DNA from 2 places in the Providencia stuartii genome. Region 2 is predicted to be linked to the other one. Evidence: predicted binding sites of a transcription regulator. Region 2 holds the regulator's gene; the other holds the start of a gene.
The links. The regulator sigma-54, encoded in region 2, starts transcription at its own class of promoters, with help from an activator protein. The targets are predictions, from matches to a motif close to GTTGGCACANNTTTCGCTNT.
Positions count from the first base shown of each region.

Region 1: the regulator sigma-54 is predicted to act here: its motif matches at 1,915-1,934, upstream of glnA (glutamate--ammonia ligase).

Region 1 covers NZ_CP119546.1:271,343-278,195, forward strand. The annotation lists gene glnL (nitrogen regulation protein NR(II)) at 1-212, opposite strand, end outside; gene glnA (glutamate--ammonia ligase) at 384-1,793, opposite strand; gene P2E05_RS01180 (PadR family transcriptional regulator) at 2,171-2,827, opposite strand; gene typA (ribosome-dependent GTPase TypA) at 3,249-5,072, shown strand; gene abgT (p-aminobenzoyl-glutamate transporter) at 5,146-6,675, opposite strand; gene P2E05_RS01195 (M20 family metallopeptidase) at 6,763-6,853, opposite strand, start outside.
Region 2 covers NZ_CP119546.1:3,748,866-3,755,718, forward strand. The annotation lists gene kdsC (3-deoxy-manno-octulosonate-8-phosphatase KdsC) at 1-179, shown strand, start outside; gene lptC (LPS export ABC transporter periplasmic protein LptC) at 195-788, shown strand; gene lptA (lipopolysaccharide ABC transporter substrate-binding protein LptA) at 772-1,320, shown strand; gene lptB (LPS export ABC transporter ATP-binding protein) at 1,326-2,051, shown strand; gene rpoN (RNA polymerase factor sigma-54) at 2,217-3,662, shown strand; gene hpf (ribosome hibernation promoting factor) at 3,685-3,972, shown strand; gene ptsN (PTS IIA-like nitrogen regulatory protein PtsN) at 4,075-4,542, shown strand; gene rapZ (RNase adapter RapZ) at 4,711-5,562, shown strand; gene npr (PTS phosphocarrier protein NPr) at 5,562-5,834, shown strand; gene rnk (nucleoside diphosphate kinase regulator) at 6,023-6,433, shown strand; gene P2E05_RS21765 (YcxB family protein) at 6,558-6,853, opposite strand, start outside.

The DNA of each region.
Region 1 (6,853 bases), 920 kb from region 2:
TTTAAGCTGTTTAACATTAATTCGTCATTTAAAGAGCAATAACTACAAAGAACAGGTAATGGTGTGCCATATATCTTGCGTTGACTTTGCGCAAGTATTTGCAAAGCCGCGTGATTAGCATAATGAATCACAAGGTCATAATCGACAATTAAGACGCTGTTTAACAGTGAGTTGAGGATGTGTTCCGGTGCTGGCAAATGTTCGGCTTTCATGTAATTCTGCTCCTGCACTATTTTGGTGCATTATACTTGATTTACCCAACAAAGCTGCAACTTGAATAACAATGCCGTCAATTTATCTATTACTAAAAAGTCAGAGAAAAGGCCCCATCAAAGATGGGGCAAATGTTTCACGGCAACAAAGACTAGCAGTGGAACGGCGTGTTACACACTGTAGTACATTTCAAATTCTAGTGGATGCGGCGTCATGCGGACACGTTGAATATCGTTACGCAGTAATTCAATGTAGGCGTCGATAGCGTCATTAGTGAAGACACCACCACGCGTTAAGAATTCGCGATTTTTATCTAATTCATTCAGCGCTTCTTCTAATGAACCCGCAACCGTTGGGATCTCTTTCGCTTCTTCTGGTGGCAAGTCATACAAGTTTTTATCCATTGCATCACCTGGGTGGATCTTGTTGATGATGCCATCAAGACCCGCCATCAGCTGGGCAGCAAACGCCAAATAAGGGTTAGCAGCAGGGTCTGGGAAACGAACTTCAATACGGCGCGCTTTGGTGCTAGCAACAACAGGAATACGGATAGATGCTGAGCGGTTACGTGCTGAGTAAGCCAACATAACGGGTGCTTCAAACCCTGGAACCAAACGTTTATAGGAGTTGGTTGTTGGGTTAGTGAAGGCATTCAACGCACGAGCGTGTTTGATAATACCGCCAATGTAGTAAAGCGCCATTTCAGATAACCCGCCGTACTTATCGCCTGCAAATAGGTTGATACCATCTTTTGACAGTGACATATGACAGTGCATACCTGAACCGTTATCGCCAACTAAAGGTTTTGGCATAAAGGTCGCTGTTTTACCATAAGCATGTGCGACGTTATGCACGACATATTTATAAATCTGAGTTTCATCCGCTTTTTTCGTCATTGTATTAAAGCGACATGCCACTTCGTTTTGTCCAGCAGTAGCGACTTCATGGTGATGCGCTTCAACCACTAAGCCCATTTCTTCCATTGTGGTACACATTGCAGAACGCAAGTCCTGTGAAGAATCGACAGGCGGAACAGGGAAATAGCCGCCTTTTACGCCTGGACGATGACCTTTGTTACCACCTTCATATTTAGTGCCGGTATTCCATGCCGCTTCAATATCATCGATATGATAGTAGCTGCTGTGCATGCTATTACCAAAACGGATGTCATCAAAGATGAAGAATTCAGGTTCTGGCCCAAATAACACGGTATCCGCGATCCCACTAGAACGTAAAAAATCTTCCGCGCGTTGAGAGATAGAACGAGGGTCACGGTCGTAACCTTGCATGGTACCTGGCTCAAGGATATCGCAACGAATGATCAATGTTGGATCCGCAAAAAATGGGTCAAGCATTGCAGTTGATGGATCTGGCATGAGCACCATGTCAGATTCGTTAATGCCTTTCCAGCCACCAATCGATGAACCGTCAAACATTTTGCCTTCTTCAAAGAAGTCTTCGTTGACTTGATGAGCAGGGATGGTGATGTGCTGCTCTTTACCTTTGGTATCAGTAAAACGCAAATCGATAAATTTTATTTTGTGCTCTTCTATCAGCGATAAAACGTGTTCTGAGGACATCGTCGGCTCTCCTGGTCAGGTCGGTTTTGCAAAATAATCACAGGCAGTTGGATTATTTTTTGCCATTATTTCTGGCTTTTCAGCGTCAGTTAATCAAGGTGTCACTTCTTACATAAAAATATAAGCGAAAAACGTGCCAACTTTTAAAATAGCCTAAATACGGCATATTACAACGTTATGACAAACGGATAAGGAAATAAACAGCAGTAATTGCACTAATATGGTGCAATTTGCTTTTTGATTGCACAGATGTAGTGCAATTTGACTAGGATGGGATTTAAATTGACGTAATAAAGTCGATTGATTGGCTATTTAGCCTTGTGCTTGACGTCTAAGCCCAAGGCTGTTCATTTTATAAAAATGGCTAAATAACAACATTATTCATCGATATTGTCAGTCAGTAATGTGTTTACTTGCTCAATTTGCTGTACTGCATCATTAATGATCTGTGCGATTTGGCGTGTTTGGGTTTCATTTAGTTGCTTTAGCACCATTTTATGGCGCAATAATGCTTTGAAACGGTGAACCGCCATTTCGATTTCTTCGGATAAATTACCGCCGTGCTGCATGTCGCGAGCTTTGGCTAATTTACGGAAAATAGTGGCCTCAATCTCTTGATTCGCTTTTAAATGTTCGGCACCTTCCGCGGTAATTTTGAAGCTTTTACGATTACGTTCAATTATTTCTGATTCAAGAAAACCTTGCTCTTCAAGTAACGTTAGCGTTGGGTAAACGACCCCAGGGCTTGGTACATATAAACCACTGGACGCTTCTTGAATATCTTTAATAATTTCATAGCCATAGCTTGGTTTTTTGGCAACTAATGACAGCACCATAATGTGCAAATCACCATGGTCGAATAAACGACGTAATCCACGTCCACGACCTTTATGACGACCTTCGCCATGTCTACGGCCCTTACCATGACAATGACGACCTTCACCATGACCATGATCTTCGCCGTGGCAACATTGATGTCCATGGCCGTCTTCATGGCGTGAATGATAAACATGACGGCAGGTATGAATTCGCATATAATCCTCCTTAATTAGATATATCGAATTAGCTTGAGTTAAATATAAATAGATATATCTAATTAGTCAATTTAGATATATCTAAATCACATTAAAAGGGTCGAAAACTAGATATTGTGCAAAAAAATCTATTTTTTATTCTTTTTTTAGGCGGATAATTAATGGTACAAAGTGTATTATTCTGCTACTTTGTGGTTTTTCAGTACTGATACGGGTTATTTTCTGATATATTCCGCGATTGTTACGCAACTGAATGTTTTTTAGTTAAAAACTTTTTATACAGTGATGGGTTTCACATTTATTCCACTTGTGCGGAAAAACGTGTAAAATAACAGCAAATTAACGTAGAAAGTATGCTTCCTATATCGATTTAGGCGCAATAAAGCATATTCCTTTCCTGTCAATTAAACGGTAAAAATCCTTGTCAATTCAAAACTTAAGAAATATCGCCATCATCGCTCACGTTGACCATGGCAAGACAACACTGGTTGGTAAATTACTACAGCAATCAGGCACGTTCGGTGAACGTGAAACTGTAGATGAGCGTGTTATGGACTCCAATGACTTGGAGAAAGAGCGCGGTATCACCATCCTTGCTAAAAACACCGCGATCAAATGGAATGACTATCGCATTAACATCGTAGATACCCCAGGCCACGCCGACTTCGGTGGTGAAGTTGAACGTGTTATGTCAATGGTTGACAGCGTTCTGCTGGTGGTTGATGCGACTGATGGTCCTATGCCTCAAACGCGTTTCGTTACCCAAAAAGCGTTTGATAATGGCTTAAAACCCATTGTTGTTATCAATAAAGTTGACCGCCCAGGCTCACGTCCTGATTGGGTAGTTGACCAAGTATTTGATTTATTCGTTAACTTAGGTGCAACGGATGAACAGCTTGATTTCCCTATTGTTTATGCATCTGCAATAAACGGTATTGCGGGTCTTGACCATACTGATATGGCTGAAGACATGACCCCACTTTACGAAGCTATCGTAAAATACGTTGAGCCACCAAAAGTTGATTTGGAAGGCCCTTTCCAGATGCAAGTATCACAGCTAGATTACAACAGCTACTTAGGTGTTATCGGTATTGGTCGTATCAAGCGTGGTACAGTGAAACCAAACCAGCAAGTGACGGTGATCGACAGCGAAGGTAACACTCGCAATGGTAAAATTGGTAAGGTACTGACTCACTTAGGTTTAGAGCGTATTGACTCTCAACAAGCTGAAGCTGGTGACATCGTTGCGCTGACGGGGTTAGGTGAACTTAATATCTCCGACACGATTTGTAACGTGGGGAATGTGGAAGCGCTGCCTGCATTAGCGGTAGATGAGCCAACAGTTAGCATGTTCTATTGTGTTAACACCTCACCATTCTGTGGTCGTGAAGGTAAGTTTGTGACATCTCGTCAGATTCTTGACCGCTTGAATAAAGAACTCGTTCATAACGTGGCGTTGCGTGTTGAAGAAACCCAAGATCCAGACGCATTCCGTGTTTCTGGTCGTGGTGAGTTGCACTTATCTGTTCTGATCGAAAATATGCGTCGTGAAGGTTTCGAATTGGCGGTTTCTCGTCCAAAAGTTATCTTCCGTGAAGTTGATGGTCGTAAACAAGAGCCATTTGAACAAGTGACCTTAGATGTTGAAGAACAACACCAAGGTGATGTCATGAAGGCGTTGGGTGAACGTAAAGGTGACCTACGCGATATGATGCCAGATGGTAAAGGTCGTGTACGTCTTGACTACATCATTCCTAGCCGTGGCCTGATTGGCTTCCGTACTGAGTTCATGACGATGACATCAGGTACTGGCTTACTGTATTCAACATTCAGCCACTATGATGATGTTCGTCCGGGTGAAATCGGCGGCCGCCAAAATGGCGTATTGATTTCAAACGGTCAAGGTAAAGCGGTTGCTTATGCACTGTACAGCCTGCAAGACCGCGGTAAGCTGTTCTTAGGTCACGGTGCAGAAGTGTATGAAGGCCAAATCATTGGTATTCACTCACGTTCAAATGACCTGACTGTTAACTGCTTAACAGGTAAGAAATTGACTAACATGCGTGCATCGGGTACTGACGAAGCCACAACGCTGTCGCCACCAATCAAAATGACTCTGGAACAAGCGCTTGAGTTTATTGATGATGACGAGTTAGTTGAGGTCACTCCACAGTCTATTCGCCTACGTAAGCGTCACTTGACTGAAAACGATCGCCGCCGTGCAAATCGTTCAAAAGATGACTAATTATCGTTAGCGAGATAGCTATCATGAAGAAGGCGCCCAAAAGGCGCCTTTTTTATCCGTATAGGCAGATGCGTTAAGGATGGAGTAGAGGATAAACCCCTGGGCCTATTGGTAAGCCGGCATAGTACCAACCTACGAGTAGTAATATCCAAACGCCAAAGAAGACTAATGGGTAAGGCAAAATTAAGGTGTAATAGGTGCCGAGTTGGGCATTTTTGTAATATCGCTGCAAGAAACCTAAAAATAGTGGCAAGAAAGGGGACATAGGCGCTAGCGGTAATACGGCAGAATCTGCAATGCGGAAAACTATTTGGGCAAAAGCTGGGTGGAAGCCTAATAAAACAAACATGGGCACAAAGATAGGCGCTAGGATAGACCAAATCGCCGAGCCACTCGCAATAAACATACATAAAAATGCGGATAAAAACATCAAGCCAATAAACGCAGGAACACCTGTCATCCCTAAATTTTCAAGTAAGTCAGTTAAACCTATTGCCATAAATTTCCCCATATTGCTCCAATTGAAAAAAGCAACAAACTGGGAAAGTGGGAAAACCATAACAATAAAGCCTGCCATGCTTTTCATTGGATCAACTAATAAATCAGGGATATCGTTTGGTTTTTTAATCTGCTTTGTCGAAATACCATAAGTAATAGATACCACAAAGAAGAAAATAATAATGACAGGAACAATGCCTTTAATGAAAGGAGATGGAATAACCGAGCCAGTTTGAGGGTCACGAAGCGGGGCGCCTTCCGGCACAACCATTAACGCAACAATAGCGATAAAGATGAGTGCTGAAAGTCCGCTCATTAATAACCCACGATTTTGTAATGGTGTCAGTTTTTCTAAGCGGTCATTAGAGGTTCCTTCCCATTTTGGTAGCCTAGGCTCAATAAATTTGTCCGTGAGTAATGCGCCAGCAATCGTTAAGACAATCACGGAAGTCGCCATAAAATACCAGTTATCAATCACACTAACATGTAAGTTAGGGTCAATGATCATTGCCGCCTCAGTACTAATGCCTGAAAGTAAAACGTCGGTGGTGACAATGAGTAAGTTAGCGGTGAATCCCGAGCCTACGCCGGCAATAGCGGCGAGTAAGCCTGCAACTGGGTGACGCCCTACCGCAATAAAAATTAATGCGCCTAATGGGGGCATGACGACAAGAGCCGCATCTGATGAAATATGGCTAAAAAACGCGATAAAGAGCACCATGTAACTGGCATAGCGTTTATTAATTCCTGACGCCATTTTGTACATTAAGGCTTGCAATAAACCTACTTTCTCAGCGAGACCCGCCCCGATAACTAATGCGAGAATTGCCCCAAGAGGCGCGAAGCTACTAAAGTTTTTGACGATATTAGGCAATATCCATTGAATGCCTTCAACGCTCAATAAATTCTTAACCGAAACCAGTTCACCGTTAGCGGGATTTTTGACGGATAAATCGAACCAAGACAGTATTGCAGTAGCAACCATTAGGATCGCGAGAAGATAGACGAAGAGAATAAAAGGATTAGGTATTTTATTCCCGACACGCTCTATCCAACGAAAAATAGCACCTGGACTTTTATTCATTGAAGTTGCAGTTTGATTCATGATGTTTTCCTATGTATTTGCAATTATTGTTATTTTTATAATTGTGATGGCGGGCGTTATGATTGTTATTTGCCCGCCAATGTCACGTTACTGCAATTTTGACGGCTTCACGTCAGATGGAATTGGACAGTGATAAGGTTGTTCATCACGCTGACGTTGGAATTCATTTTTTGCTTGA
Region 2 (6,853 bases):
GGCCTGTCATGGCAAAAGTTGGGCTATCTGTAGCGGTTGCTGATGCACACCCATTGCTACTACCAAAAGCCGATTACGTTACACGCATTGGTGGTGGTAAAGGAGCAGTTCGTGAACTTTGCGATTTGATCCTGATTGCTCAAAATAAACTGGAAGAAGCTAAAGGCTTATCGATTTAAAGAATAAAGACACCCATGAGTAACGCTAAAAAGTGGTTAATTATCCTGTTATCCTTGATAGCACTTGGCCTGATCGGTTGGAACCTCGCTGGTTATGATACCAGCACCCCAACAGCAGGCGTTATAGATAACAGTCAACCTAATTATCAAACTGATGATTCAGTGACATTCGTCTATAATCCAGCAGGTGATTTGGCCTATAAACTTGTATCAGATAAAATTGATAATTATACGGCAGACAAACTCACTTGGTTTACTAACCCTGTTTTGACAACTTATAACGAAGCAGGCGTACCGACATGGACTGTGCGGTCACTCAAGGCCAAACTGACGAATGATAGAGTGCTCTATTTATATGACGATGTCCAAGTCGATAGTTTAAGCCCTGATTCACAAATTCAGCGAATTTCAACCCAAAGTGCTGTCGTTAATCTGATAACACAAGATGTTTCATCGGATGATAAAGTTACCATCATCGGGCAAGGCCTTAATTCTACTGGTTTAAAAATGCGCGGTAACCTGCGTTCAAGAACCGCAGAGTTAATTGAAGATGTAAAAACTCATTACGTGCTACAAAAAGAAGAGCAAAAAAATGAATCAAGTAAATAAAAAGCGTTTTATTCAAGGAGCCGTTGCCAGCGCAATTTTTGCTCTTAGCGTACCAGCTTCCGCATTAAAATCTGATACACAACAACCGATGACAATTAACTCAGTCAAGCAGTCCCTTGATTTAGAGAAAAATGTCACCACATTTACAGATGATGTTGTGATTAAACAAGGTTCTATTGATATCAGAGCCAATAAAGTCGTGGTTACGCGTCCTAGCAGTAACTCTGACAAAATTACGATAGAAGCATTTGGTAATCCAGTGACGTTCTATCAACTACAAGATGATGGTAAGCCAATTAAAGGCCGAGCAGCGAAAGCACGCTACGAAGTGGATAAAGAACTGCTGACATTAACAGGTAATGCCTATCTTGAGCAGTTAGATAGCAATATTAAGGGTGATAAAATTACCTATATCGTGCCGACACAACAGATGGAAGCATTTAGCGATAAAGGCAAACGCGTCACCACAGTATTATTGCCATCACAGTTACAAGAGAAAGGCCCCGCGGCAAACAACGGAAAGAGTAAATAATCGTTATGGCGACATTAACCGCTGAGAATCTGGCAAAAGCCTATAAAAAACGCAAGGTCGTTGAAGATGTCAGCCTTGAGGTGAAGTCTGGTGAAATTGTTGGTTTACTTGGCCCTAATGGTGCGGGTAAGACGACCACCTTTTATATGGTGGTCGGAATCGTCCAGCGAGATGCAGGTAAGATTACCATTGATGGCGAAGATATTAGCCTGTTGCCTCTTCATGAACGCGCACGCCGTGGTATTGGCTATCTGCCTCAAGAAGCCTCAATTTTTCGCCGCTTGAGCGTTTATGATAACCTGATGGCAGTGCTAGAAATACGTCATGACTTAAATTCAGACCAACGTAAAACACGTGCTGAAGAGCTAATGGAAGAGTTTAGTATCACCCATTTGCGCGATAGTATTGGTCAATCGTTGTCAGGTGGGGAACGTCGCCGTGTTGAAATTGCTCGCGCATTAGCCGCGAATCCGAAATTTATCTTGTTAGATGAGCCGTTTGCTGGTGTTGACCCAATTTCAGTATTAGATATCAAAAAAATCATCCAACATTTACGTGACTATGGTCTGGGCGTGTTGATCACCGACCATAACGTGCGAGAAACACTCGATGTCTGTGAAAGAGCTTATATTGTGAGCCAAGGGCACCTGATAGCACACGGAACACCTGAGATGATCCTCGAAAATGAACAAGTCAAACGCGTTTATTTAGGGGAAGGCTTCCGTCTATAAGTTATTAGTCATAGACTCTAAAATAAGTCGAGCATCGCTAGGTGACAGAGACACGATTTGTTGAATGTCTTAATAAATCAGAAAGCAGGTCAACAACATTCGCTAGCGATACCGTCACTGGTTGTATGACAAATATATTTTTGAGATGGAGATAAAAGACCATTCATGAAGCAAAGTTTGCAGCTCAGAATCAGTCAGCAACTTGCAATGACACCCCAACTGCAACAGGCTATCCGCCTGTTGCAGCTCTCTACACTTGAGCTACAACAAGAAATCCAACTCGCTCTAGAAACCAACCCCCTTCTAGAACAAGAAGAAAATGCCAATGAATTAGATTCGCTGGATGACATCGATATCGACACTGATAGTAGCGAAATCGATACCAAAGATGCTCTCGAAAAGGGTGATATGCCTGATGAGCTCCCACTGGATGCCAATTGGGATGAGATTTACACCGCTGGCACACCTTCAGGCACCAGCAACGACTACAGTTTCGATGAATTACCGGTCTACCAAGGGGAAACGACACAAACCCTACAGGACTATTTGCAGTGGCAATCCGAGTTAACTCCTTTTACCGATACGGATCGTGCTATTGCGACAGCAATTATTGATTCTATTGATGATTCAGGCTATCTCACCACATCAATTACCGATATCCATGAAGGTATTGATAACCCTGATATCACTTTGGAAGAAGTGAGCGCGGTTTTAAAACGAATCCAACATTTTGATCCCCTTGGAGTGGCGGCACAAGACCTTAAAGAATGTTTACTCATTCAGCTATCTCTCTATCCGAAAAATACCCCTGGATTAGAGGAAGCTCGTACGATTATTCGCCAACACATCGATTTACTGGCAAATCGCGATTTTCGCCAGCTCACTAAGCTGACTCGATTAAAAGAAGATGCACTAAAAACCGCTATTGATCTGATATTGACGTTGAATCCCAAACCCGGCCAATCCATCAATACCGGAGAGTCTGAATATGTCATTCCTGATGTTTTAGTGAAAAAAATCAATGGACACTGGCAAGTTGAATTAAATACAGATAGCATCCCTAAACTAAGTATTAACAATCACTATGCTTCACTGATAAAAGATTCAGTAAGCGAAAGTGATTCACAGTATATTCGTAGCAATTTGCAGGATGCTAAATGGCTGATTAAGAGTTTGGAAAGTCGCAATGAGACCTTGTTAAAAGTCGCAACTTGCATTGTTGAACAGCAACAAGAATTTTTCGAACTCGGCGATGAATATATGAAACCCATGATATTGGCTGATATTGCTTATCAGGTCGATATGCATGAATCGACAATATCGAGAGTCACAACGCAAAAATATCTCCATAGCCCTAGGGGAATTTTTGAATTGAAGTATTTTTTCTCTAGCCATGTGAGTACCGATACTGGAGGAGAAGCTTCCTCAACGGCAATACGTGCGTTAGTGAAAAAACTGGTTGCTGCTGAAAATCCAGCAAAACCATTGAGTGACAGTAAATTGACCAGCATGCTGGCCGAACAGGGCATTCAGGTTGCTCGTCGAACTGTCGCTAAGTACCGTGAATCGTTATCTATTCCGCCCTCAAATCAACGTAAAAAGTTGGTTTAATTGACAAAGTAAGGAAGATTGTATGGAATTTCAGATTACTGGACACAATATCGAAGTCACCCCTGCATTGCGTGAAACTGTTGAGAAAAAAATCAAAAAATTGGAGCAATTATTTGATCGTATCAATGGTATTCAAGTCGTTTTAAAAGTTGAAAAAGTTCAGCAGATTGCTGAAGCAACTGTGCAGGTGAATGGTGCAGAACTCCATGCGTCAGCTGAAGAAAACGACATGTACGCAGCAATCGACCTACTGGTAGACAAATTGTCACGCCAGTTAACCAAACATAAAGAAAAACTGAGACAACACTAGTCTATTTATGGTGAAATCACTCAGTGATTTATGACCAATAAATAATTAAAACCAGATAGCGTACCCCGCTATCTGGTTTTGTAGTCCTAAGCGAACAATAAAATGAACAGTGATATAGAAATCCAATTAAGCGCCGTATTATCACCAGCCTGTACACGTAATAACCTTGTCTGTACTAGCAAGAAAAGGGCTCTCGAGATTATTAGTGAACTCGCTGCCGCAGAGTTGGGATTACCGGAAAATACGGTATTTGAAGCATTACTCACCAGAGAAAAAGTCGGAACAACAGGTATTGGTAGTGGGATCGCCATTCCTCACGGTAAGTTAGCAGAAGGTGAACATACGCAAGCTGTTGGCGTTTTTTTGCATCTTGAAGAGCCTATTGCCTTTGATGCCATCGACAATCAACCTGTCGATCTGCTTTTTGCATTACTTGTGCCTGCCGATCAGTGCAAAACACACCTGCACACGTTATCGTTAATCGCCAAAAAATTAGCAGACAAATCTTTTTGTAAGCGTCTAAGATCGGCACAAAGCGACGCTGAGCTATATAGTATTATTACTGAGTAATCTATAATTGAATGACTTTGTCATCACAGGGTTACATGTATATAAAATTTTGATATTTTCTATATAGCTGTACTGACATAAACTGTGATGTTTTAATAAGTAAGCAAAAGTTCGATTCAACTATCGAGATCATATGATCATCGAAAAGAAACAAAAGGGAGTTAGCTCATGGTGCTGATGATTGTCAGCGGCCGTTCCGGTTCGGGAAAATCCGTTGCCTTACGTGCGCTGGAAGATATGGGTTTCTATTGTGTGGATAACCTGCCGGTTGTGCTGCTTCCAGAACTGGCCAATTCACTCGCAGATCGTAATATTTCAGCCGCTGTGAGCATTGATGTGCGTAATATGCCCGATAACCCAGAGATCTTTGAAGAGGCATTAGATAGATTACCTGCTAGTTTTTCGCCTCAACTCTTGTTTCTGGATGCTGATCGCAACACATTAATTCGCCGCTATAGCGATACGCGTAGGTTACATCCTCTTTCCAGTAAAAATTTATCGCTAGAGAGTGCGATAGATGAAGAAAACGAGCTGTTAGAACCACTACGCTCTCGTGCTGATTTAGTGATAGACACCTCTGAAATGTCAGTGCATGAATTAGCAGAGATGTTGAGAACACGTTTAATGGGCAAACGTGAACGTGAGCTCACCATGGTGTTTGAATCTTTTGGTTTCAAACACGGTATCCCTATCGATGCGGATTATGTTTTTGATGTCCGCTTTTTACCCAATCCGCACTGGGATCCTAAATTACGCCCAATGACAGGGTTAGATCGCCCCGTTGCTGCATTCTTAGATAGGCATACTGAGGTCCATAACTTTATTTATCAAACACGCAGCTACCTAGAATTGTGGCTGCCAATGCTTGAAACAAATAATCGTAGTTATCTGACTGTCGCTATAGGCTGTACTGGCGGTAAACACCGTTCTGTTTATATTGCTGAACAGCTAGCTGATTATTTTCGTTCCCGCGGCAAAAACGTACAGTCCCGCCACCGAACGTTAGAAAAACGGAAATAATGACACTAAAAGCGACCATCACCTTAAAAAACCGGCTTGGCATGCATGCTAGGCCGGCAATGTTACTTTATGAATTAGTTCAAAAATTTAACTCTAGAGTTATTTTACGCAATAATAATCATATCGAGGCTGAGGCGGATAGCGTTATTGCGATGTTGATGTTAGACTCAGAGCAAGGAAGTACCATTGATATTGAGGTTAGCGGCCCTGATGAAGATCAGGCTTTATCCGCGATAATTAACCTGTTCGAAAGTGGATTTGATGAAAGTTAGTATAATCAACCAATTATTTACGAACTAAATATCAGTTGTTTTACAACTATTGGCTCAGAGATCGTGATCATGATCTCTTCCTTTTGGAGCTTGAAGAGCCTAATATTTTATACAATTTTATCACAGCGACACCCCCTACCTTATTGGGTGGGGGGTGTTTGCTTTGTACGTCTCTATTGGAGTGTGGTATGACAAAGCCAACAATTATTATCAATGATTTAGATGCAGAGCGCCTAGACGCACTATTGGAACAAGCTGCTTATGCAGGTACCCCAGTTGCTGACGCATTGAATGATGAACTTGATCGTGCAGATATCCTGTCACCACAGGAAATTCCTGCTGACGTCGTCACAATGAACAGTACTGTGCGTTTTCTTGATTTAATCAGCAATGAAGAACGCACGCGTACGTTGGTTTATCCAGCATCATTAAAAGATAGTGCGGAACAACTCTCTGTAATGGCACCCATTGGCGCTGCTTTACTTGGTTTACGTGTCAATGATGAGATCAGTTGGGCATTACCTAATGGTGTTGAAACTCGCGTTAGAGTACTTGAAATTATTTATCAGCCAGAAGCGGCTGGTGAGTTTCACCGTTAATGCCCCAATAACGCGCTAGTACTGTGTTAGGGCCCATAAGGGCGCCTAACACATTTTGCCTTACCGTATCACCTTAACTCTCTTCAATCCCCATTTCATCACTTCTAAAGATGAGTGACTCAACTCATTCCATCAACAAATTCGTGGCATGTTTTTTTACCATATGCACGAACTGTTGACTTTCCTCTGTCGATACAAAACAACGAGCAGGAATAATAATGGTACTGACACGGTCAAAAAACAGGTATAACAAATCGCCATCTGTTCGGATAAACGTAAATTTTTCCCACTTGATAAATGAAGAGCCATATTCGCTGGTTTCATGAATGCCTTGTTCATCAAAATAATACTGCTTTTCAGAAAAAAGTAAGCTATCGGGATCAGGTATTGCACACCGGAAGGTCTGTAATATTCGAGCCG